Regions from separate parts of the Streptomyces sp. NPDC058751 genome, predicted to be linked through region 1. Evidence: riboswitches for the same ligand, from Rfam matches in the RefSeq annotation. Region 1 holds a riboswitch; each other region holds the start of a gene.

The links. Region 1 has a riboswitch for cyclic di-AMP ahead of ACFW6B_RS24300 (C40 family peptidase). Riboswitches for the same ligand answer to the same signal wherever they lie in the genome.
Region 2: it holds a riboswitch for cyclic di-AMP, as region 1 does, so the genes downstream of both, ACFW6B_RS08400 (M23 family metallopeptidase) here and ACFW6B_RS24300 (C40 family peptidase) in region 1, are expected to answer to the same signal.
Region 3: it holds a riboswitch for cyclic di-AMP, as region 1 does, so the genes downstream of both, ACFW6B_RS07435 (transglycosylase SLT domain-containing protein) here and ACFW6B_RS24300 (C40 family peptidase) in region 1, are expected to answer to the same signal.
Region 4: it holds a riboswitch for cyclic di-AMP, as region 1 does, so the genes downstream of both, ACFW6B_RS33460 (M23 family metallopeptidase) here and ACFW6B_RS24300 (C40 family peptidase) in region 1, are expected to answer to the same signal.

The regions. Positions count from the first base shown of each region.
Region 1 covers NZ_JBHYPZ010000027.1:20,796-26,606, forward strand. Annotated here, with positions in the region: gene ACFW6B_RS24275 (DinB family protein) at 1-571, opposite strand, end outside; gene ACFW6B_RS24280 (beta-glucanase) at 782-1,486, shown strand; gene ACFW6B_RS24285 (hypothetical protein) at 1,664-1,837, shown strand; gene ACFW6B_RS24290 (alpha/beta fold hydrolase) at 1,855-2,568, shown strand; gene ACFW6B_RS24295 (hypothetical protein) at 2,662-2,946, opposite strand; cyclic di-AMP (ydaO/yuaA leader) riboswitch at 3,446-3,617, shown strand; gene ACFW6B_RS24300 (C40 family peptidase) at 3,625-5,478, shown strand; gene ACFW6B_RS24305 (hypothetical protein) at 5,591-5,811, opposite strand, start outside.
Region 2 covers NZ_JBHYPZ010000006.1:116,002-121,812, forward strand. Annotated here, with positions in the region: gene ACFW6B_RS08395 (M16 family metallopeptidase) at 1-1,068, shown strand, start outside; cyclic di-AMP (ydaO/yuaA leader) riboswitch at 1,285-1,444, shown strand; gene ACFW6B_RS08400 (M23 family metallopeptidase) at 1,457-2,224, shown strand; gene ACFW6B_RS08405 (GntR family transcriptional regulator) at 2,421-3,113, shown strand; gene ACFW6B_RS08410 (HPr family phosphocarrier protein) at 3,338-3,619, opposite strand; gene ACFW6B_RS08415 (GNAT family N-acetyltransferase) at 3,795-5,811, shown strand, end outside.
Region 3 covers NZ_JBHYPZ010000005.1:158,272-164,082, reverse strand. Annotated here, with positions in the region: gene fahA (fumarylacetoacetase) at 1-532, opposite strand, end outside; gene ACFW6B_RS07440 (HAD family hydrolase) at 1,269-2,078, shown strand; gene ACFW6B_RS07435 (transglycosylase SLT domain-containing protein) at 2,210-2,980, opposite strand; cyclic di-AMP (ydaO/yuaA leader) riboswitch at 2,984-3,145, opposite strand; gene ACFW6B_RS07430 (polyprenyl synthetase family protein) at 4,403-5,413, shown strand; gene ACFW6B_RS07425 (hypothetical protein) at 5,572-5,811, opposite strand, start outside.
Region 4 covers NZ_JBHYPZ010000047.1:19,540-25,350, reverse strand. Annotated here, with positions in the region: gene ACFW6B_RS33470 (dihydrofolate reductase family protein) at 1-354, shown strand, start outside; tRNA gene ACFW6B_RS33465 (tRNA-Met) at 402-475, shown strand; cyclic di-AMP (ydaO/yuaA leader) riboswitch at 810-966, shown strand; gene ACFW6B_RS33460 (M23 family metallopeptidase) at 978-2,018, shown strand; gene ACFW6B_RS33455 (aldo/keto reductase) at 2,154-3,098, shown strand; gene ACFW6B_RS33450 (PrsW family intramembrane metalloprotease) at 3,157-4,503, opposite strand; gene trmB (tRNA (guanosine(46)-N7)-methyltransferase TrmB) at 4,593-5,429, opposite strand; gene lhgO (L-2-hydroxyglutarate oxidase) at 5,540-5,811, opposite strand, start outside.

The sequences.
Region 1 (5,811 bases):
GGGCCGCCTGCTCCAACCGTGCCCGGTAGTCCTCCCACCACGACGAGTCGCCCGGCATCATGCTGTCGTTGTTCTCGTTCATCCCGACGGCGCCGTCCATGAGTTCACGGATGATGTCGGCGTGCCCGGCGTGCCGGTGCGTATCGGCGATCACGCGGACGACCGCGTGGTGCAGCGTCAGTTCGTCCTTCCCGGCGGGCCACCACGGCACCCTGCCGGTCGTGTCCAGCGGCAGCGCGTCGATGGTCGCGTCCGCGTGTGCCCATGCCCGGTGGTAGAGCCCCACGACGAACTCGCGTGTCTCGTCGGCGGTGGCCCACATGTCACCGTTCGTCTCGGAGACGTGCTCCAGCCAGGGCAGCGGTTCGTCGGAGGGCCGTCCGAAGGTGTCGCCGAGGTAGCCGAGTTCCACGGTGGCCACGTGTTTGACGAGACCGAGGAGGTTGGTCCCGGTCGGGGTGAACGGGCGGCGGACGTCGTACTCCGAGAGACCGTCGAGCTTCCAGAGCAGGGCGTCGCGGGCCGACTGCAGGTAGTGGTGGAGGTCGGCCTTGGGATCCGGTGAGGTCATGGCGTTCAGTCTGCCGTTCCCGGCGGCGCTGTCGTCGGCGGTCGGATCAAGCGCCGTCACCGGTGTGAACACCGGACCGGCGCGAGCCGGAGTGCGACCGGTTCACCCCGATGGGTTGTTTTGTGGCGGGTTGCGGTGAACGGGGCGTGGGTGTCGGGTTCCTGGGGAGAAACCGGACGTACGCGAAACGCCGTCATCGAGGAGTGCCGCGTGTCCGATGTCGTCTTCACTGCGGATTTCGCCTCGACTCGTCAATGGGTCGCGGGCCGTTCCTGGGCTTATCCCGACGGTGGTCCGGTCAACCCGGACGACGGCAAACTCGACCATCTCGTGACCGACCCCGCCTACTCCCGGACGGGCCGCTTCCGGGCCACCCGGCGCCCGGACGGCGACTGGGACGCGGGCCTCCTCACCACCGAGGACAGCGCGGAAGGGTTCATGGTCCGCACGGGGGACGTGCTGGAGACGCGGGTCAGGCTGCCGACGGTCGTCGGGGCCTGGCCGGCCGTCTGGACGTGGCGGGACGGCGGCCAGGAGATCGACGTCTTCGAGTACCACCCCGACAACCCGGACCTGCTGGAACTGTCCAATCACGTGCGCAACACCCATCGCTACTACCGGAACAGCGCCGTTCGGCCGGGTGCCTGGGTCGATCTCACGGTCGAGTTCGGTGCCCAGCGGGTCGTGTGGTGGGTCAACGGGATCCGGGCCTTCGACGACCGGCGCGGAGTGGGCCGGTCCTGGCACGCCTATCTCATCGTCAACCTGTCCGTGTGCGCCGGCCGTTACCACCCGCCTCCTCCTCCCGAGGCTCGCGAGATGGACTTCGAGGTGGCCCGGCTGACGGTCCGCAGGCCCCGGATCGGCAGGCCCCTCCCCGCCGTGGAGGAGTACGAGACCGGTCTCCTCGACTGACACCGGAGCGGGTTCCCGGCGGGTCGCCGAAGGCCGGCGTCGCGGCGGACGGCACCCGCGCGCCGCGGTCGGGATCCGGGCCGCGGCAGGTGCATCCGCCGAACCCCTCGGCGCGGAAGTACGGCACGAGAAGCGACGCCGCGCCGGGGCGCGTCGCGCCGACGGGTGCCGAGGACCATGCCGAATCCGCAACCGGGGCGGGACGCCCCCGAGACCGCCTACGTCAGTCACGTCGGCGACTGCCGTACGTGCCGACGGGAGTCGGGACGCTGCCCGCAGGCGGCACGCCTCTGGCGTCTGTACCAGGAGTGGCGCAACGGCTACCGTGAGCGGCCCGAGAACGCGGACTGACGGAGCGGACGGAGCACATGGCGTTGTCCAAGGCGACAGGTGCCCTCGTCGCGCTGCGGCCAGGTCGCGTCGTCCGTCCCGCAGCAGGTCCGGCGCGTGCCGCCGTGCTGGTCCTGCACGGTGGCACCGCCGACAGCAGGGCCCCGTTGCGGCCGTGGAACATGGCACGCGCCCGGATGCTGCCGTTCGTGCGCTCCGTGGCGCGAGCCCTGCCGGAGGGGGGCACGTTCGTCGGGCAGGTGCGTTACCGCTACCGGGGGTGGAACGGCGTGGACGCCGACCCCGTCGCCGACGTCCTGCGGGCGCTGGACGAACTCGCCGCGCTGGTGGGGGAGGTGCCGGTCGTGCTCGTGGGCCACTCGATGGGCGGCCGTGCGGCCCTGCGCGCCGCGGCCGCGCCTCAGGTCAGGGCCGTGGTGGCGCTGGCGCCCTGGTGCCCGGAGGGCGAGCCGGTGGCCCACCTCCGGGACAAACGCGTGATCGTGCTGCACGGCGACCGGGACCGGATCACCGACCCCGCGGAGTCGTTCGCCCTCGTCCGCCGGGCCCTGGAGGCGGGTGCCTCCGCGAGCGCCGTGCGGGTCGAGGGCGGTGACCACGCGATGCTCCGCCGCGCGCGGACCTGGCACCGGGTCACCGGCGCCACGGTCGCGGATCTGGTGACCCGGATCGGCGACGGGCTCGACCCGCTCCCCGCCGGCCGGCCGGGCGGCGAACCGGACGTTCTCTAGCGCCTGGTGCGGCGAGTGGGGGTCCCCCCTGCTCGAAGAGCTCGGGGGAGCGTGCATGGCGTCGCGGGACAGACGGGAATTTGACGACAGGCCCTAGGACCCGTCCGGCAGGCGGGAAGGGACGGACAGGTCCTGGCGGCCGGACGGCAGGGGGGTGGGTGCGTCGAGCCGGTCGTCCGGGTCGGGGGCCGCGGACAGGGGGCGGCGGGCGCCGGACGCCGGCCGTGCGGCGGACGAGGGGAGCGGGGCGCCGGTCGACGGATCCCAGCTCAGGATCCACTCGAAGTCGCGTTGCAGCCGCCGGGCCTCGCTTCGTACGAGCCTCGGTATGTCGCCGCGTTCGGAGATCAGTTGGGCATAGATCGGCGCATCGTGCACGTGGGGTCCTCGGCTCGCTCTCGTGGTCTGACGTGCCACGACGGTACGGGCGGCACGCGGCGACAGCGGTGATCCGGCCGGTTCGGCCAGAACCGGTCAAGGTGTGACCGGCAGGCGCCGTCGATGTCGAACGAGGTGCCGGGGAAAGTCGGTTCTCTGCACACTTTCGACACGTCCGAGGCGGCCGGGTGCGCGACCGGCGGGCCGGGGCGGGGTGTGCCCGTCCGTCCGGGAAGGAACCGGTACGCAACGGGGCGGGCCGGACGGGCGGGAATCGGGGCCGGGGCCGGGTCGGGAAGCGGGTCCGGTCGCCTCAACGGCCGTGCTCAGCGGCCGTTTCGAGCACGGCCCGTGTCCTCTCCGTCGCACTGCGGTGCGATGCGATGAAGGTCACGAAAACGTATCGGACATCTGGGGCGTGGATCTTCACATCGGGTGCACAACATGGCTAAGTTGGCCACCTGGCCGCCCGATTCCCTCCGGCGGAGCTCGCCGGGCGGCGCGGCCTCCGCCGAGTCCTGCCTGTCCTCGTGGCAGCGGGAGCCGGGGACCCACCGAACTTGGGGTGAATCGGCCAACTGCCTTTCGGGGCAGGGGTCGTAGGGCATACCTTCCGGAATCGTCCGCCCGAACCCGACAGCTAACCCGGTAGGCGGACGACGGAAGGAGCACCACTCCATGGCGCCGGAAAGCACCCCGCCCAGCAGCGAAGAAGTCGCCCGACGGCTCTCGTCCCTCTACGACCAGGCGGAGTTCGCCACCGGCAAGTTCAACGGGACCCGCGCCTCGTCGAACTCCGCCCGCAGGCCGGGCCGAGGGGGCGCCGGTCAAGGGAGCGGGGTCTCCGACGCGGACCGGGACAACCTGATGCAGCAGTGGTTCGACGGGGCGCGCTCCCGGGTCGGACCCGTGGCGCCGGCCACGCTCCCGGCCGACAGGCAGCCGGGGCGTGGCGGTGGCGGTGGCGGTGCCCGTCCCAAGGGAGGCGGGAAGGGGTCCAAGGGGTCCTCGTCCGACCTTCCGACGGTGTACGAGCTGGAACAGATCATGCGGCCCGCCGCCGAGTTGACGGCCGCTCCGATGCTGGAGCTGACCGCCGGTCCGGCTTCGGAACCGGCCGGGCGCCCCGCGCTGGAACTGACCGCGGGTCCGGCGGCCGGGTCCCCCGCGGTACCGGGACCCGGAACGGGGTTCCGTGCGGCGCTTCCCGCGGTGCCCGCTCAGGCCGCCGCGCCGCAGAAGCCCTCCCCGCAGGTCAAGAAGCAGAATGCCCGGCGCAAGCTCGCCGCCGCCCAGGAGTTGATGTCGCGGCACGTGTCACGGCAGAACATGCCCGTCGCGCAGGCGCCGGCGATCGAGTACCGGCCGACGGAGCAGCCCCGCCTCCCGTCGGCCCCGCAGACCGGTACGTTCCCGTCGGTCGGTCAGACCGGTACGTTCCCCTCGGTCCCGCAGGGTGTGGGGCTCCCGTCCGCCGCTCAGACCGGTACGTTCCCGTCGGTCGGTCAGACCGGTACGTTCCCCTCGGTCCCGCAGGGTGTGGCGTTCCCGTCGGCCCCGCAGACCGGTACGTTTCCGTCGGTCGGTCAGACCGGTACGTTCCCCTCGGTCCCGCAGTCGCCCGCCTTCCAACCGGCGCCCCAGCCCGCCGCGTTCCAGGCGGCGCCCCCGCCCCAGGTCTTCGAGACGGGCTCCGTACCCCGGGCGTACGAGCCGGCGCCGGCGACCGCCGAGGTGAAGTCGGTGCTCCTGCCCCTCGGGTACGAGCCGCCGCCCCCGGCCTCCGAGGTGAAGTCGGTGCTCCTGCCTCTCTCGTACGAGACTCCGGCCCGTCCCAGTGGGTACCAGCCCCCTCCGGCACCTCCGGTGAGCGAGCCGGTGCCCCAGCCGCCGGTGCCCCAGTCGCCGGTGTACGAGTCCACGCCGCCTCCGGCCGCGTACCCGTCGGCGCCCATGCCTCCGGTGGCCCCGTCGGCCCCCATGCCCCCGGCGGCCCCCTCGGCGCCGATGCCTCCCGCCGCCCCGCCGGTCGACGACGCCTGGCGGCAGTCGCTGCGGACGAGCGGCGGCGGGCAGGCGTGGCCCGCCGCTCCCGGGGCCACCGACGCGAACCCGGGGTTCGACATCGACAGGCTCGTCGCCGGTGCGGCCGCACCGCCGGCCACCGGCCAGGACAGCAGGGCCGCCGAGGCGGTCGCCTTCGCCCGGGCCCAGATCGGCAGCCCGTGCGTGTGGGGAGCGTCCGGACCCGGTTCGTACGACCCCTCCGGTCTCACCCAGGCGGCCTGGAAGAGCGCCGGGGTCATGCTCCCCCGCACGACGCAGGACCAGGCACAGGCCGGCCCGACGGTCGACCTCGGCGCCGTGCAGCCGGGCGACCTGGTCTTCTTCCACGCCAACGTGAGCCACGTGGGTCTCTACGTGGGTGACGGCATGATGGTCCACGCGCCGAGTCCCGGAGCGCGGATCAGCGAGGAGCCGGTCGAATACGTCGGCCGGGAGGCCATCCACAGCGTCGTACGTCCGGTCTGAACCCCGTCACGGCCGCCGACGGCGCACGGCGGTGCGGAACGTACCGCCGTCCGGGGCGTCCCGGACGGCCCTGGCGTGCCGTCGTCCGCGAGGGCGGCGCGGCGGCCCGGCGTCAGAATTCGCTGTCGATCCCCGTGACGGCGGCGGGTCCCAGCGGGGCGTCGTCCGCGGACAGGCCGCTGTCCAGGATCGCGCCGGAGACGAGCCGTACGGCCTCGGCCTCGGCGCTCCTGCGGTCCGGCGCCTCGACCTCCAGCCGGACGGAGAACCTGTTGTCCTCGTCGACGGTCAGCAGGCTCAGCTCCTCGCTCTCGCCCAGGTCCGTGTTCTGCG
Region 2 (5,811 bases), on a different contig from region 1:
GTACGTCTGTCCCTCGAAGTGCCGGTCTCGCGCCTGGCCAAGGCCCTCGGCCTGCTCGCCGACGCCCTGCGGGCCCCCGCGTTCGCGGACAGCGAGGTCGAGCGGCTGGTGACCAACCGGCTGGACGAGATCCCGCACGAGACGGCCAATCCGGCCCGCCGTGCCGCCAAGGAACTCTCCAAGGAGCTGTTCCCGGCGAGCGCGCGCATGGCGCGCCCGCGCCAGGGCACCGAGGAGACCGTCCGGAACATCGACTCGGCGGGCGTCCGCGCCTTCTACGAGAAGCACGTGCGCCCCGCCACGGCCACCGCGGTCGTCGTCGGCGACCTGACCGGTGTCGATCTCGACGAACTGCTCGCCGACACGCTCGGCTCCTGGACCGGCTCGGCCGCCGAGCCGCTTCCCGTGCCGCCGGTGAGCGCCGACGACACCGGCCGGGTGATCATCGTCGACCGCCCCGGCGCCGTCCAGACCCAGCTGCTCATCGGCCGTGTCGGCGCCGACCGGCACGACCGCGTGTGGCCCGCCCAGATCCTCGGCACCTACTGCCTCGGCGGCACCCTCACCTCGCGCCTGGACCGCGTCCTGCGCGAGGAGAAGGGCTACACCTACGGGGTACGGGCCTTCGGACAGGTCCTGCGCTCCGCGCCGGACGGCACGGGCGCCGCGATGCTCGCCATCAGCGGCTCGGTCGACACGCCGAACACCGGCCCGGCGCTCGACGACCTGTGGAAGGTGCTGCGCACCCTCGCGGCCGAGGGCCTGACCGACGCGGAGCGCGACGTCGCCGTGCAGAACCTGGTGGGTGTCGCGCCCCTGAAGTTCGAGACGGCGGCGGCCGTCGCGAGCACGCTCGCGGACCAGGTCGAACAGCACCTGCCGGACGGCTACCAGGCGACGCTCTACAGGCAACTGGCCGCCACCGGCACCGTGGAGGCCACCGCGGCGGCCGTGAGCGCCTTCCCGACGGACCGTCTGGTGACCGTCCTCGTGGGCGACGCGGCGCAGATCGCGGACCCCGTCAGAGCCCTCGGGATCGGTGAAGTCACCGTGGTGGCAGCCGAGTAGAACCCGTGCGACGGAGGAAGGGCCCTGACGGCTGAAGAGCCGTCAGGGCCCTTCCTCGTCCCGACGCCGCCCTCAAGATGTCCGTATTCGTATGGCGGTTGCCCTTCTGCCCTGTGGGATGCGTTACAAAAATCGTGATCCGTTTGTTGTTCGAAAGACGCCCCGTCTAGCGTCGGTCCGGCTGTTCGTCACGCAGAGCGCCGCACCCGCGGCACCGGACAGTCATCGCCGAGTCCCCCATGACGCGAGTCAGGGGAGCCGGGGACCCACGCGCAGTCCCTGGGGTGAATCGGACGCCCTCTTCGGAGGGGGCCCGTAGGAGACCTTCCTGCTCCGAACCCGTCAGCTAACCCGGTAGGCGAGAGGGAAGGAAAGGACGAGCCCCTACATGGCGTTCACCTGTGGCACCGGCAAGCATCGTCGTACGAGCCGCGTGCACAGCACGACCACGACCGCCGTCGGGGTCGCGGCGCTCACCACCACCACCGGTGTGATCGGAACCCTGGCCGCCCCCGCGTTCGCCGCGGAAGCCTCCGTCGAGCAGACCGGGCTGACCCAGGCCATCACCCTCGGCGACACGGTCGCCGACCAGATCGACGCGCAGGCCTTCGCGCAGCTGCGCGCCGCCGACGAGGCCGCCGCGCGCAAGCAGGCCGAGCAGACCGCGCGCAAGCAGGCCGCCGAGCAGGCCGTGAAGCTCCGCGAGGCCAAGGAGCGCGCCGCCCGGGAGGCCGAGCGCAAGCGGCTGAACACGTTCGTCATGCCGATCGCCGGTTCGTACGTCTCCACCGGCTACCAGGCCAGCAGCGCCCTCTGGTCGTCCGGCAGCCACACCGGCGTCGACTTCCACGCCGCGACCGGCACGTCGGTCCGCTCCGTCGGCGCCGGCACGGTCGTCACGGCCGGAGACGGTGGCGCCTACGGCAATCAAGTCGTGATCAAGATGCACGACGGCACGTACACCATGTACGGCCACCTGTCGTCCATCGGGGTGTCCGTGGGACAGACGGTCACTCCGGGGCAGCAGATCGGCCTCTCCGGGGACACCGGCAACACCACGGGACCGCACCTCCACTTCGAGGCCCGTACGACGGCGGAGTACGGCTCGGACCTGGACCCGGTCGCGTACCTGCGTTCGCACGGCGTCAACCTCTGACCACCGCTTCGCGGCTTCTTCCCCGTTTTCGATGCCCCGGCTCACCGAGCCGGGGCATCGTCGTTTCCACAGGGCGTCTGTCCAAAAAATATCCATGGATTCAGGCCCGCCGTCGGAAATTCAGGCTTCCTGCAATAGAGTCACTGAACAAGCGTCAATCGGCGGCGTTTCACGGGGATTAAAGCGGAGGTCGGTCATGCGTATTCCGGCGCACTCGGTGTGCACGGCGATCCGTGACGACATCGTCGCGGGTGTCTACGAGCGCGGCGGCCGCCTCACCGAGGAACTGCTCGCGCGCCGCTACGGCGTCTCGCGCGTCCCCGTGCGCGAGGCGCTGCGCACGCTGGAGGCCGAGGGCTTCGTGGTCACCCGCCGGCACGCGGGCGCGTGCGTCGCGGAACCCACCGAGCAGGAGGCCGCGGACCTCCTGGAGATGCGCATGCTGCTGGAACCCCTGGGGGCCGCGCGGGCCGCGCAGCGGCGCACGGAGGCCCACCTCAAGGTGCTGCGGGGTCTGGTCAGGCTGGGGCAGGAGCGTTCCAGGCGAGGCCACAGCGAGGATCTGCGCTCCCTGGGAGGCTGGTTCCACGAGACGCTCGCCCAGGCGTCCGGCAGCCCCGCGCTGACCTCGACGCTCGCCCAGCTGCGTCACAAGATCGCCTGGATGTACTCGGTCGAGGTCCCGGCGGACCCCGCGGAGTCCTGGGCGGAGCACGGCGGCATCGTGGACGCGGTGGCCCGCGGGGACAGCGAGCGGGCCCGCGCGATCACGACCCTGCACACCGAGCGCGCCACGGCCGCGCACCGGCTCCGATTTCCCGGCGGTGACCGGTCGGACCGTGTGAGAAGTTCGCAACATCCCGTAAACACGACGGGTCCGCATCTTTAACACGGGTGTCGTATACAAAGAGGATATTCAGCGGGGGCTTATTTTTCATGCCCTTTTATGAGCGTGTCCGGAATTTCTCCGCGTGCCATTCCCGCAGCCGCTGCGCGAGCCCGTGAGGGGCGCCAGGGAATTCCCGGGCGTGGGTACGGAAAACGGCTGAGCCGCGCCACCCGGTGAAGGTGGACGCGGCTCGGCCGTGTGTGTCCGGGTACCCTGTACGGGTCTCAGACGGTCTCGGGGAGCTCGTCGAGCCCCTCGGCGACCAGCTTCGCCAGACGGTCGAGCGCGGCGTCCGCACCCTCGGCGTCCGAGGTGAGGACGATCTCCTCGCCGCCCTCGGCGCCCAGGCCGAGGACCGCGAGCATGGAGGCGGCGTTGACGGGGTCGCCGCCGACCTTGGCGATCGTCACGGGGATGCCGGAAGCCGTGGTGGCCCGGACGAAGATGGAGGCGGGCCGGGCGTGGAGGCCCTCGGTCCAGCCGACGTTGACGCGGCGCTCAGCCATGTGATGCTGCCCTTCGGGTGTTCAGGGTTGTCTAGACCATTGTTCCATATCGCGAGGCGTGCCCGGACTGTCCCGGGTCCCGCCCGCCGCGGTGTCGGTCGAAGACCCGCTCCGACGCCCGTCACCCTCAGACTGCCTCGCGCCGTTGTCGTACGCGAGCCGTACTCTGGGGCCCATGCAGACCTCGTCGGACCGGCACGAGTACCCAGACCACTGGGAGGCCGACGTGGTGCTGCGCGACGGCGGCACCGCACGCATCAGGCCCATCACCGTCGACGACGCCGAGCGCCTGGTCAGTTTCTACGAGCAGGTGTCGGACGAGTCGAAGTACTACCGCTTCTTCGCGCCCTACCCGCGGCTGTCCGCCAAGGACGTCCACCGCTTCACCCACCACGACTTCGTGGACCGGGTGGGCCTCGCCGCCACGGTGGGCGGCGAGTTCATCGCCACCGTGCGCTACGACCGGATCAACGGGGACGGCATGCCCGCCTCCGCCCCCGCAGACGAGGCCGAGGTCGCCTTCCTCGTGCAGGACGCCCACCAGGGCCGGGGTGTCGCCTCCGCACTGCTCGAGCACATCGCCGCGGTGGCCCGCGAGCGCGCCATCCGCCGCTTCGCCGCCGAGGTGCTGCCCGCCAACAACAAGATGATCAAGGTCTTCACCGACGCCGGATACACCCAGAAGCGCAGCTTCGAGGACGGTGTCGTACGCCTGGAGTTCGATCTCGAACCCACCGACCGGTCCCTCGCCGTGCAGCGCGCGCGGGAACAGCGCGCCGAGGCCCGCTCCGTCCAGCGGCTGCTCGCGCCCGGCTCGGTCGCCGTCATCGGCGCGGGCCGCACCCCCGGCGGGGTCGGCCGCAGCGTCCTCGACAACCTCCGGCAGGCCGGGTTCACCGGCCGCCTGTACGCCGTGAACACGGCACTCCAGGAGAAACAGCTCGACGGAGTCCCGGCCCACCGTTCCGTCCGGGACATCGCCGACCCCGTCGACCTCGCCGTCGTCGCCGTGCCCACCGAACACGTCCCCGGGATCGTGACGGAATGCGGCGAACACGGCGTGCAGGGGCTGGTGGTGGTCTCCGCCGGCTACGCGGAGAGCGGCCCCGAGGGACGCGAACGCCAGCGCGAACTCGTGCGGCACGCGCGCACGTACGGGATGCGCATCATCGGCCCCAACGCCTTCGGGGTCATCAACACGGCGCCCGCGGTGCGTCTGAACGCCTCGCTCGCCCCCCAGATGCCCCGCCCCGGACGCATAGGCCTGTTCGCCCAGTCCGGCGCCATCGGCATCGCCCTGCTGTCCCGGCTGCACCGGCGTGGCGGCGGCGTCACGGGCGTGACCGGCGTGTCGACCTTCGTCTCCTCCGGGAACCGCGCGGACGTCTCCGGCAACGACGTCCTGCAGTACTGGTACGACGACCCGGACACCGACGTCGCCCTGATGTACCTCGAATCCATCGGCAACCCGCGCAAGTTCACCCGCCTCGCGCGGCGGACGGCGGCCGCGAAGCCGCTGGTCGTGGTCCAGGGGGCACGGCACGGCGGGGCCGCTCCCCAGGGGCACGCCGTACGGGCCACCCGGCTGCCGCACGCCACGGTGTCCGCGCTGCTGCGCCAGGCCGGAGTGATCCGGGTGGACACGATCACCGAACTCGTCGACGCGGGCCTGCTGCTGGCCCGCCAGCCGCTTCCCCGGGGGCCCCGCGTGGCGATCCTCGGGAACTCCGAGTCGCTGGGGCTGCTGACGTACGACGCGTGTCTCGCCGAAGGACTCAGGCCGCTGCCGCCCCGGGACCTGACCACGGCGGCGTCGGCGGAGGACTTCCACAAGGCCCTGTCGCAGGCGCTCGCCGACGACGGCTGCGACGCCGTCGTCGTGACGGCCATACCGGCGGTGGGGGAGACCTCGGCCGCCGACGAGGCGCTCGCCGAGGCGCTCCGGTCCTCCGCCCTGGAGGCCCCGGCGAAACCCGTGCTCGTGGTGCACGTCGAGCTGGGCGGACTCGCCGAGGCCCTGTCCGCCGCCGCGAGCACCGCCCCGCAGGCCCCGGAGGGGGCACCCGGAGCGTCGCCCGGCGCCCGCTTCCACCCCTCGGACCGGTCGCCCGCGGCGCCGCCCGCCGAGCCCGCGCCGGACATCCGGCTCATCCCCGCCTACCCCGCCGCCGAGCGTGCCGTCCGCGCCCTCG
Region 3 (5,811 bases), on a different contig from region 1:
GGGCCTTGCGCTGGCCCGACGGGCGGACGACATCAGTGCCGGACACCACGACCGTTCCGGAGCGGCCGTGGTAGCCGATCGGCAGGTGCTTCCAGTTCGGCGTGAGCGAATCGGCGGCGTCGGGGCGGAAGATCTGGCCGACGTTCCGGGCGTGGTTCTCGGAGGCGTAGAAGTCCACGTAGTCGGCGACGGTGAACGGGAGGTGCAGCGTCACGCCGGAGAGCGGGTGGAAATGGGGAGCGAGGGTCTCCCGGTGGGCCGGGACGGTCACCCAGGCCGTCAGCGCGCGCCGGACGTCGGACCAGGCGGTGCGGCCCGCGGCGAGCAGCGGGTCGAGGGTCGGCTGTGCGAGCAGCCCGGCGTAGGGGGAGCCGAGCGCGCGGGCCGCGGCGCCCGCGTCGAGCACGTGGTCGCCGAGCCGTACGCCGACGCGTCGCTCGGGGGTGCCGGCCGGGTCGGTCAGGGAGAACACGCCGTACGGCAGGTTGTGCGGGCCGAAGGGATCGCCCTCGGGGACATCGAAGGGGGGCATCGGTTGGTGCCTCGCTTTCGGATTCGTACTCGCCATGTGATCCATGCGTTCCACGCGTTTCATGTGGTCGGGGCACACGTTACGGGGGAGTGCCCATGCTGTGGCAGGGCCTAAAGGGTTTGCAATGTCCGAATTGGCCCCGCGCGGGGCGGACGGCCGGCGGACTGCGGCGCACCGACCGCCGGGTGATGGGTGGTGCTGCTCCGGTCCAGGTCCTGTGTCCCGGGCGTGCGTCACGGGGCATGCGTCCGGGCTGCACATCCCGGGCCGCGCGCCATGGGCCGCGCGCCATGGGCCGCACGTCGCGGGCCGTGCGTTCCGGACCGCGTGTCCGTGACCGCCTGCGGGCGCCCATGTCGTCACGGTTGCCCGCGGCTGCCCTCGCGCGGACTCCGTGACGTCCTTCGTGCGCGGGAGGGAGCCGGAAGGGAGTTCAGATCTTTCCGTAGCAACGGGCGCTCCGTTCAACGGACTTGGATATGTCCGTTCCGGGTCGGGCAGGGAATGCGCGGTCGTTGGGGCGGCCGGTGGTCGAGTCGGCGTTTTCCAGGGGGTGTTGGGGAGTTGTGGTCGGTCGTGTGTGGGAAAGTCGGTGTGGGCGGAAGCGGAGCCTGGGTGATCCGAAGTGGTCGCAACGCGCTTACCACCGTGCGGTGAACGGCGTTGCTGACGGGATACCGGACGTCGTCCGGTTCAGGCCGGGCCGTTGAGTCGTTCGATCCGTATTCTTCGGATCATGGCCGCTCCGACTGCATATTCACTCATCGCCACTGACCTGGACGGAACGCTGCTGCGCGGCGACGACACACTCTCCGACCGGTCACGCGCCGCGCTGGCGAAGGTGACCCGGGCGGGTGCCCGGCATCTCGTGGTCACGGGCCGGCCCGCACCGCGCGTGCGACCGCTTCTCGACGAACTCGGCGGCGAGGGACTGGCGGTGTGCGGACAGGGGGCGCAGCTCTACGACGCCGGCGCGGACCGCATGCTGTGGTCGGTGACCCTGGACAGGGAACTGGCGGAGACGGCGCTCGGCAAGATCGAGGCGGAGGTCGGGCTGCTGTACGCGGCGGTCGACCAGGACGGTGTGGACGGGCTGACGCTCATCGAGCCGGGGTACGTCATGCCGCATCCGACTCTGCCGGCGGTGCGGGTGCCGCGCCGGGACGACCTCTGGGCGGAGCCGATCAGCAAGGTGTTGCTCCGTCACCCGTCGTTGTCGGACGACGAGTTGGCGTCGGCGGCGCGGGGGGTGGTCGGTTCGCTGGCGACGGTCACCATGTCCGGGCCCGGCACAGTCGAACTCCAGCCATGCGGGGTGACCAAGGCGACGGGGCTCGCTCTCGCCGCGGCGCATCTCGGGCTCACCCCGTGCGCGACGATCGCTTTCGGGGACATGCCCAACGACATCCCGATGTTCGACTGGGCGGCCCGGGGTGTGGCGATGGCCAACGCCCATCCGGAACTGAAGGCGGTGGCCGACGAGGTCACCCTGTCGAATGAGGACGACGGGATCGCGGTCGTCCTGGAGCGCCTCTTCGGCTTCTAGCGACGCTGCCGTACCCGCCGCCGCGTCCGTACCGCATCACCGCCACACCCGTATGCACCACCGACACACCCGCCGACGGGCCTGGAAGGCGTCGTCGGCGGGTGCGGTGAAGACGGGGTGCGGCGGTGCGGTCAGTAGGCGCCGTTGACGTTGTCGATGGAGCCGTACTTGTCGGCCGCGTAGTTGCAGGCCGCGGTGATGTTCGCGACCGGGTCGTAGATGTTCGTCGACGTGCCGGGGACGTGGTAGGCCCGGAAGGTGGGGTCGATCACCTGGAGCAGGCCCTTGGAGGGGATGCCCGCGGCGGCGTTGGAGTCCCAGTTGTTGATGGCGTTGGGGTTGCCGGAGGACTCGCGCATCACGTTGCGGTGGATGCCGTTGTAGCTGCCCGGGATGCCGGCCTTGGCCATGACGTCCAGGGATTCCTTGATCCAGCCGTCGAGGTTGTCGGCGTACGACTTGGCGGAGGCCTGGGTGGCGGTGGTCGCCTTGGACTTGGCGACGGCGGGGGTCGCTTTCGCCGTGGTGCTGACGGTCGTCGACTTCAGCGTCTTCGTGCCCACGGTCAGCTTCAGGCCCGGACGGAGCACGGAGGGGTTGTCGCCGATGACGGCGCGGTTCGCCGCGTACAGCTTCTTCCAGCCGCCGCTCTTGGGGTACTTCTGCGCGACCTTGGAGAGGGTGTCGCCCTTGACCACCTTGTAGGTGACGAGCTGCACGTTGGGGACCACCGCGGTGGGGGCGGCCTTCGCCGCCTGGGGGGCCTGCGCCGGGGTGGCGGCGTTGGCGCCGGTCGCGCTCACGAGCGGGAGGGCGAGGGCGATACCGCCCGTTCCGGCGACGATCATGCCCCGGGTGATGACGTTGGTCTTCGTGCGGCGGTGCTTGCCTCGTACGGGCATGGCGAATTTCCTCTCCGGCGCCTGCGAGGTGAGCTGTCGGGTTCGGGCGGGAGATGCCCGGCCGCGCTTGTGGGCACGGCTTCACCCCGAGCCGGTCCGGTGTGTCCGGATCGGCGGCTTACCTGTGGTTCCCCCGCTCCTGCCGTGCGTGGGTCGATGGGTTGCCGGGCGGCGGCAGGATTCGGCGGTCCGCCCGGGGTCGACCAGAACGTATGTGAGAGCACATGTCCGAAACAAGACGAGATTTGACCGCGAAGATCGCTTTGGCCTAGTTGATGCACGGGCAAAAAGTCCGATTGTGTCGGAATTGAATCCTCAACTCGCCTTCCGTGGAAGGGGTGGGTCGAGGGAGCCGCGCGGTGGCGCCCCGGTCGCCCGGTGACCCAATTCACGAGACCAAAGAGCATCAAGGTCGCATGAGGGGTAATTCGGGCATTGCGGCCGTGTCGGCGGACGTGTCGGGCTCCTCGAAAGATGCCGAGCAGCCCCCGGTGGAGCGGGAATTGTGGTGCGGGACACATGGGGGCACGGGCCTGTGGGGGCGGAGCCCGCCAGCCGGAAGCGGGCCGGACCCGGGCGGCGGCCGTGCGGCGAAGTGCGCCTCGCGGTAACGGGTTTCGGTGTGACGTTCGGTCAGTGACCTTTGGGAGGAAGGCTCTTCTTTCGGGCTTGGCGGAGAACGGCTTCGTCGCAGCCCTCGCCGGCGACCCCGCGGGTAGCCCCGCCGCCGCTCCCGCGGGCGAGTGCGCCGCTCGTGACGAAGTCCCGCGCGTCGATCGTGTACGTCTTCCGGGTCCCCTCCGCGCGCCCGGGGCCTGCGGGGTGCGCGCGGGCTCCGTCGAGCCCCGGGTTCGCCTCCGGGCTCCAGGTCTCCTCCAGGCTCCGGGTCCCTCCTCCGTCGCCTTGAAGCCGAAGCCGAAGCCGAAGCAGACCGACCGGGCGTTTTCCTTTCGCCGGCCCGGCGGGTCCCGTACCGGACGCGGCGCCGCGCCGTGGCGCCGGGCGTGCGGACGGGTGCCGCCCGGGAGGGGGACCGGGTGTCGCCCGGGAGGGGGACGGAGACGCCCTCGTGAGTGATCCCGTAAGGGGGGGCGTATGCATGCGCGGGGCGCTCACCGCATGCGGTCGCAAGCCGGTTCATATCGTCTGATCATGAACATATCGCCGGTGATCGGGTGGAGCCCGTGAGCCGGGGTATCCGTCGTTGGGGCACGCAGGTGCTTCCCGTGTGCCTTCCGGGTGTACTCCCGCATACCTCCTGGCGGAGCGAAGTGGGCCGGGGGACGGTGGGCGCTCGCGGTGATCGAAACCTGACCGGATACGCTGACTTGAGTGATGGCAGCGACACATCGACAAACCGTGTCATCGACCGAATGATCGACCGAGTTCGCATGTGATCGTCAGCAGACAGGAGAACCTCTCGTGACCGTCGTCGGGCCGTTCGGGCTGAGCGTGCGGGACCAGGCTCTCGAAGCCGATGTCCAGGCCGGATTGGCGGCTGTCGAGGAGGGTTTGCTCGAAGCCACCAAGAGCGAGGTCCCGTTCATCACGGAAGCCGCCCAGCACCTCGTGCGGGCCGGCGGGAAGCGGTTCAGGCCGCTGCTCGTGATGCTCGCCGCACAGTTCGGCGACCCCTACGCGCCGGGTGTCGTGCCCTCGGCCGTGGTCGTCGAGCTGACCCATCTCGCCACGCTGTACCACGACGACGTGATGGACGAGGCCGAGGTCCGGCGCGGGGTGGCCAGCGCCAACGCCCGCTGGGGCAACTCGCTGGCCGTCCTCACCGGAGACTTCCTCTTCGCCCGCGCCTCCTACATCCTGGCCGACCTCGGGCCCGAGGCCGTCCGGATCCAGGCCGAGGCGTTCGAGAGGCTGGTGACCGGGCAGATCCTGGAGACCGCGGGGCCGCGCGACGGCCGGGACCCGGTCGACCACTACCTCGACGTGCTCGGTGGCAAGACCGGATCGCTGGTCGCGGTCGCGTGCCGGTTCGGCGCGATGATGTCGGGTGCCGACGAGACGGTCGTGGATGTGCTCACGCAGTACGGCGAGCGGCTGGGCGTCGCCTTCCAGCTCGCGGACGACGTCCTCGACATCGCGTCCGACTCGCACGAGTCCGGCAAGACGCCGGGTACGGACCTGCGCGAGGGCATCGCCACGCTGCCGGTGCTGCGGCTGCGCGAGCGCGCCGAGCGGCTGGGGCTCGCCGAGGACATCGCCCTGTGCGAGCTGCTCGCCTCCGACCTGACGGACGACGCCCGGCACGCGGAGGCGCTGGCCCGGCTGCGGGAGCACCCCGCGCTGGAGCAGGCGCGCCGGGACACCGTGCGCTACGCGGAGGAGGCGCGCGCCGCGCTGGCCCCGCTGCGCGAGTGCGACGCGAAGGCCGCGCTGGTCGAGCTGGTGGACGCGGTGGTGCACCGGGCCGGCTGAGCCGGCCTGTCGGTCCGGCCGGCGGGTCGGCCGGGAAGCCGACGCGTGGATCACCGTTCACGAGCCGACCGGGGCGCGGACGGCGGATGCCCGGTCCGGGCCGGCCGTGTCGACCGGCCCGTGTCGGCCAGGGTGACCCCGCCCGTGCCGGGTGGCCGTCAGTAGCCTCCGCCGCCTCCCTGGCTCGTCGCGACCGGTGTGGTGATCTTCGCTCCGCCGGGTGTGACGGCCCACCACGTTCCGTCCACTCCCTGGCCGTAGGGCTCCTTCGGTTCGTCGTCCTTGGCGTACCGGTACAGGGGCCAGCCGGCGAGGGTGATCTGGGTGGTGCCGTCGTTGCGCTTCACCGTGGAGACCAGGCTCTTGTCGATCCCCTTCGTGGTCACCGAGCCCCGGTC
Region 4 (5,811 bases), on a different contig from region 1:
CACTCCCGCGAGGGCGGCGACCCCGTCGTGCACGCCGAGGAGGCCGCCCTCGCCAAGATCGACCCGGCCGATCCCCGGCTGGCCGCCGCCACCGTCTACAGCAGCCTGGAGCCGTGCGCCCACCGCGCCTCACGGCCCGTCCCGTGCGCCCGCCTCATCCTCGACGCCGGTGTGCGGCGGATCGTCACCGCCTGGCGCGAGCCCGACACCTTCGTCACGGACGCCGACGGGAGCGGGCTCCTCGCGGCCGCGGGCGCCGAGGTCGTCGTCCTCCCCGAGTACGCGGCCCGCGCGGAGGCCCCCAACGGGCACCTCGCGGACCGGGCGTCCGCGTCGCCGGAGGGGCGTGTTTAAACGGATGTGCTTCGGGTCCCGCGGATGGCGTACACTGGTCTCAACGACGCGGGGTGGAGCAGCTCGGTAGCTCGCTGGGCTCATAACCCAGAGGTCGCAGGTTCAAATCCTGTCCCCGCTACTGAAGGCCAAGGGCCGGAACTCGGATTCACGAGTTCCGGCCCTTGGTGTTTTCACCCCGTCGCAGTTCAACGCGGCCCCCTCTTCACGGCCGCACCCCTGGCCCGGTCACCAACGGTGACCGACCGTTTGCCTTTGCATGACAACTGACCGGCCGTCAGGAAAATCGATGCAAGCGACATCCGGTCAACTCGCCCGTTTTTCGTCACCCATGACCCCAAAGTCCAGGCCAAGAGCCGTTAATGATCAGCCGGAACAGCTTGGAATTCGGTGCCTGGGTCTATTAACGTTCGATAACGCAGCGCGGTCGTCACAACCGTCACAAGAGACGGCTCCGTGCGCACGCGCCGAATCCCGCAAGGGAACCGGGGACCCATCTCGTGGGGTGAATCGAGCGTAATCCGCCGTGGAGACACGGTGGCAGTACGCCCGTAGGAGACCTTCCTGCTCCGAACCCGTCAGCTAACCCGGTAGGCGGCAAGGAAGGAAAGGAGTGCGCCCACGTGGCGTCCAACCGGCCCGCTCAGCCAACCCCGTTCGCGCCGAACGAAACGCACACCTTCGGCTACGGCAAGGACGAGGGTCCCTGGGAGGAGTGGAATCCCACCGCGGATTCCGTCGCTCCCGTCCGCGGCCGGCACCGCACGGGCAAGCAGCGCAGCGGCGGCGGAGGACTCGCCCGCAGCTCCACGGTTCTCGGCGTCGGCGTCATAGCCGCAGTCGGAGGCGGTGGCATCGCCAGCGCCTCTCCGGACCAGGCGCCCGTCTCCATCTCGATGCCCGACCTGTCGTCGGTCACCGAGTCCGCCAAGGCCCTGGTGACGGACGGCGGATCCAGCACTCCCCAGGGCTCCACGACTCCGCTCACCACCGCCGGTCTGACCAGCGTCGACGAGGCCCATGGCGCCACCGACGCCGGTGAGGCGCTGCGCGACCGCATCATGCAGCAGGCCCAGTCCCAGCAGAACCGGGCCGACACCGCCACCCAGAAGGCCGCCCAGACCGCCGCCGCGCAGAAGGCCGTCCAGCTCGCAGCCAAGCAGCAGGACGAGGCGGAGGCCAAGGCCGCCGCGGTCAAGGAGAAGGCGGAGGAGGCGGCCAAGGAGAAGGCCGAGGCCGAGCGCCTCGCCGAGCTCGCCAAGAGCTACGCGCTGCCGACGTCCTCGTACACCCTGACCTCGACCTTCGGCGAGGCCGGCGCCCTGTGGTCCTCCGGCTACCACACCGGGCTCGACTTCGCGGCGCCCACCGGCACGCTCCTCAAGGCGGTCCACAGCGGCACCGTCACCGAGGCGGGCTGGGCGGGAGCGTACGGCTACCGCACGGTCCTCACCCTCGACGACGGTACGGAGCTCTGGTACGCCCACCAGTCGTCCATCAGCGTCACCGTGGGCCAGAAGGTCGCCACGGGCGATGTCATCGGGCGGGTGGGCGCGACCGGCAACGTCACCGGGGCGCACCTGCACTTCGAGGTGCACCCGGGCGGCGCCGCCACCGGCATCGACCCGACGGCGTGGCTCCAGAGCAAGGGCATCAACCCCTGACCTCCGATCTCCGGCAGCCCTGACGTCAACCCCCCCCGGCGTCAGGGCTGTTGGTCGTCCGGGCGCGGACGACGGCGCGCGCGGGCCCCGGAGCCGACGGAATATGCCTGTCCGGCAAGGGCGTTGACGCCGGACATGACTTCTCTTCGCAAGCTCGGTCCGTCCGACCTCGAGGTCTTCCCGCTCTCCCTCGGGGGCAACGTCTTCGGCTGGACCGCCGACGAGACCCGGTCCTTCGCCGTGCTCGACGCCTACGCGGCCGCGGGCGGCAACTTCCTCGACACGGCCGACTCCTACTCGGCCTGGGTCGAGGGCAACGAGGGCGGCGAGTCCGAGACCGTCATCGGCAGATGGCTGAAGAGCCGCGGCAACCGCGAGGACATCGTGGTCGCCACCAAGGTCAGCCAGCACCCCGCGTACCCGGGGCTGTCCGGAGCCAACATCAAGGCCGCGGCCGACGCCTCGCTGCGCCGTCTGGGCACCGATCACATCGACCTCTACTACACGCACTTCGACAAGCCGGAGGTGCCGGTCGAAGAGATCATCGGCGCCCTCGACGAGCTGGTGAAGGCCGGCAAGGTGCGGTACATCGCCGCCTCCAACATCTCCCCGGAGCGGCTGCGGGAGTCCCTGGAGTTCTCCGACCGCGAGGGCCTCGCGCGGTACGTCGCGCTCCAGCCGCACTACAACCTGGTCTCGCGCGACACCTACGAGGGCTCCCTGCTGGAGGTCGCCTCCCGGGCCGGTCTGGCGGCCGTCCCCTACTACGCGCTCGCCGCCGGTTTCCTCACCGGCAAGTACCGCCCCGGCACGACGGTCGACTCGCCCCGGGCGGGCGGCGCGGCCAGGCACCTCGCCACCGAACGCGGGCCGCGGGTCCTCGCCGCCCTCGACGAGGTCGCGGGCGCCCACGGCGTCGCCGTCCCGACGGTCGCCCTCGCCTGGCTGGCCGCACGGCCGACCGTCGCCGCGCCGATCGCCTCCGCCCGCACGGTGGAGCAACTTCCGGCCCTGCTGGGGGTCGCCGACCTGGTGCTGACGGACGACGAACTGACACTCCTGTCGCGGGCGTCGGCGTGACACCCGGGCCGCCGGCGCGCGGCACCGTCGCCGCCCGTCGGGAACCACGGGACGGCTTTCAGGCGCGGTAAGGGTCGTACGCGGGACGGGGGGCCGGCGCGGAGGCCTGCGCCGGCCGGCCGTACGGTCGCGCCGGCGGGACGACGTACCCGTACCCGGGAGCCGGCCAGGGCGGCGGCGTGGGCAGCGGTGCCGTGGCGCGGGCCGCGTGGGCGAGGGCCGGACGGGCGATCTCCCGGCGGCGCCACAGCTCCTCCAGCAACTCGCGCTCCCGCACCACGAAGTCGGTGCCCGCACGGCCCCGGCGCCCCCGGTGACGCAGGAACGCCAGCGAGGTGGCGTACGCCTCGTACTCCGCCACCGAGCGCGCCGCGCCCTTGCCGAGGTGGTGGCCGGCGTACTCCCGCGCGAGCCGCCGCGCCCGCATCGAGCCGAGGGCCCACGGCTCGGCCGCGCCCAGCCAGCCGGCGGCCGTGTACACGGGCAGCTCGGCGCGGACCGTCCGCAGCTCGCGCTGTCTGGTCCAGACGACGAGCCAGGTCAGCAGCCCGAACGCGGGCACCATGAACGCCGCGTACACCCCGAAGAACCCGAACCGGCCGAAGCGCGGCGAGCCGTTCCAGAGCGCGTGCATGCCCATCGCGAGCAGCAGTCCGGTGAGGGGGAGCAGCACCCGGCGCACACGCCGGCGTTCGGCGGACAGCGCCGCGACGCCGAAACCGATGCCGGTCAGCACGGTGAACAGCGGATGCGCGAAGGGCGACATCACCACACGGACGAAGAAGGTCGCCGCGGTGACGGAGGCGAGCCCGCTCTCCCCGCTGAGCCGGTCGGTGCCGAAGGCGTTGCCGAGGTAGAGGATGTTCTCGGTGAAGGCGAAGCCGGTGGCGGTGACCCCGGCGATGACGACACCGTCGACGATGCCGGTGAAGTCCCGTCTGCGGAAGAGGAAGACGAGCAGGACGGCCGCCGCCTTCGCCGACTCCTCGACGACGGGCGCTATGACGGTCGCGCCGAGCGTGTCCGCGCCGGACGGATCCGCGGTCGTCGTCGCTATCCAGCGGGTCGCGAAACTGTTGGCGACGATCGCTATGAGCGCGGCCGCGCAGGCGCCCCAGGCGAAGGAGAAGAGCAGGTTGCGCCAGGGGCCCGGCTCGACCCGGTCCAGCCACCGGAAGGCGGCCACGAGCAGCGGCACGGGGAACACGGCCAGTACGAGGCCGACCAGGAAGCCCTCGGTCCCCGTCTGTTCGCGGACCAGGGCGAGGATCACCAGACCCGACACCGAGAGCAGGGCGATCAGGGCTCCGTACCGCACCCAACTGCGCTGCCACCAGTGCGGATGTCTCGGCGCGGGCCCCGCGGGGGTGCCGGTCCGGTTCGGGTACGGCGGATGGATGGCCACGGCATCGACCCTAACGAGGGAGGGCGCGGCCCGCGACGGCGACCACGGTCCCCGGGATGTCCCGGCGGACGCGGGCGGACGGGTGCGGGTCAGTCGCCCGGCGTGTGCTGGTCTCGTTGCTGTACGCGCCGGAAGAGGAGGTCGTTCACCACATGACCCTTGTCCAGTCCCTGGCCCTCGAAACGGGTCAGCGGCCGGAACTCGGGACGCGGCGCGAAACCGCCGTCCGGTGCGGTGTTCTCGAAGGCGGGGTGCGCGCTCAGTACGTCGAGCATCTGTTCGGCGTACGGCTCCCAGTCGGTCGCGCAGTGCACGAGCGCGCCCGGCGCGAGGCGGGTCGCGGCGAGATCCAGGAACTCCGGCTGGATCAGCCGGCGCTTGTGGTGCCGCTTCTTGGGCCAGGGGTCGGGGAAGAAGACGCGCAGGCCGCTCAGCGAGGCGGACGGGATCATCTCGCGGAGCAGGATGATCGCGTCGCCGTTGGCGACGCGGACGTTGGTCAGGCCGTTGCGCTCGGCGAGGTTGAGCAGGTTGCCCTGCCCCGGTGTGTGCACGTCCACGGCGAGGATGCCGGTCCCCTGGTCCTCGGCCGCCATCTGCGCGGTGGCCTCGCCCATGCCGAAGCCGATCTCCAGCACGACGGGGACGTCCGCCCCGAACAGCTCCGCGAGGTCGAGCGTGCGCCGTCCGTCGATGTCCAGACCCCACTTGGGCCACAGCCGCTGCAGCGCGTCGGCCTGTCCGGTCGTCACCCGGCTCCGGCGCGGCTGGAAACTCCGGATCCGCCGCTCGAAGTGCGAGCCGGCGGGATCCGCCTGCGGACCGTCGGGGAAGCGGGGCTCGCCCTGGGCACGGTGGTGACGCGGCGAGCCGTCCTCGGCGGAGGCGGGCCGGGTCTCTTCGGTGGAGTCGAGGAAATCAGACACAGTGGGGTCGATTTTACGGGCGCGGTGCCACGAGGCCGGCCCGTCCCGCCGCCGGGCGGCACCGCCCGGCGGACGGCCCGCCCGGGCCCGGGCGGGCGGAGGGCGGTCGCTCAGGCCGCCGCCAGGGACGCCAGGGCCCGGCGGGCGACCTCGCGGCCGATCGGCAGGGAGGCGGTGGCCGCCGGGGACGGCGCGTTCAGCACGTGCACGGTCCTCGGGCCCTCCTTGATCAGGAAGTCGTCGACCAGGGTGCCGTCCCGCAGGACCGCCTGGGCGCGGACCCCGGCGGCGGCGGGGACCAGGTCGTCCGCCGTCACCGCGGGCAGCAGCCGCCGCACGGCCTCCGTGAACGCCGCCTTCGACACCGACCGGCGCAGCTCCC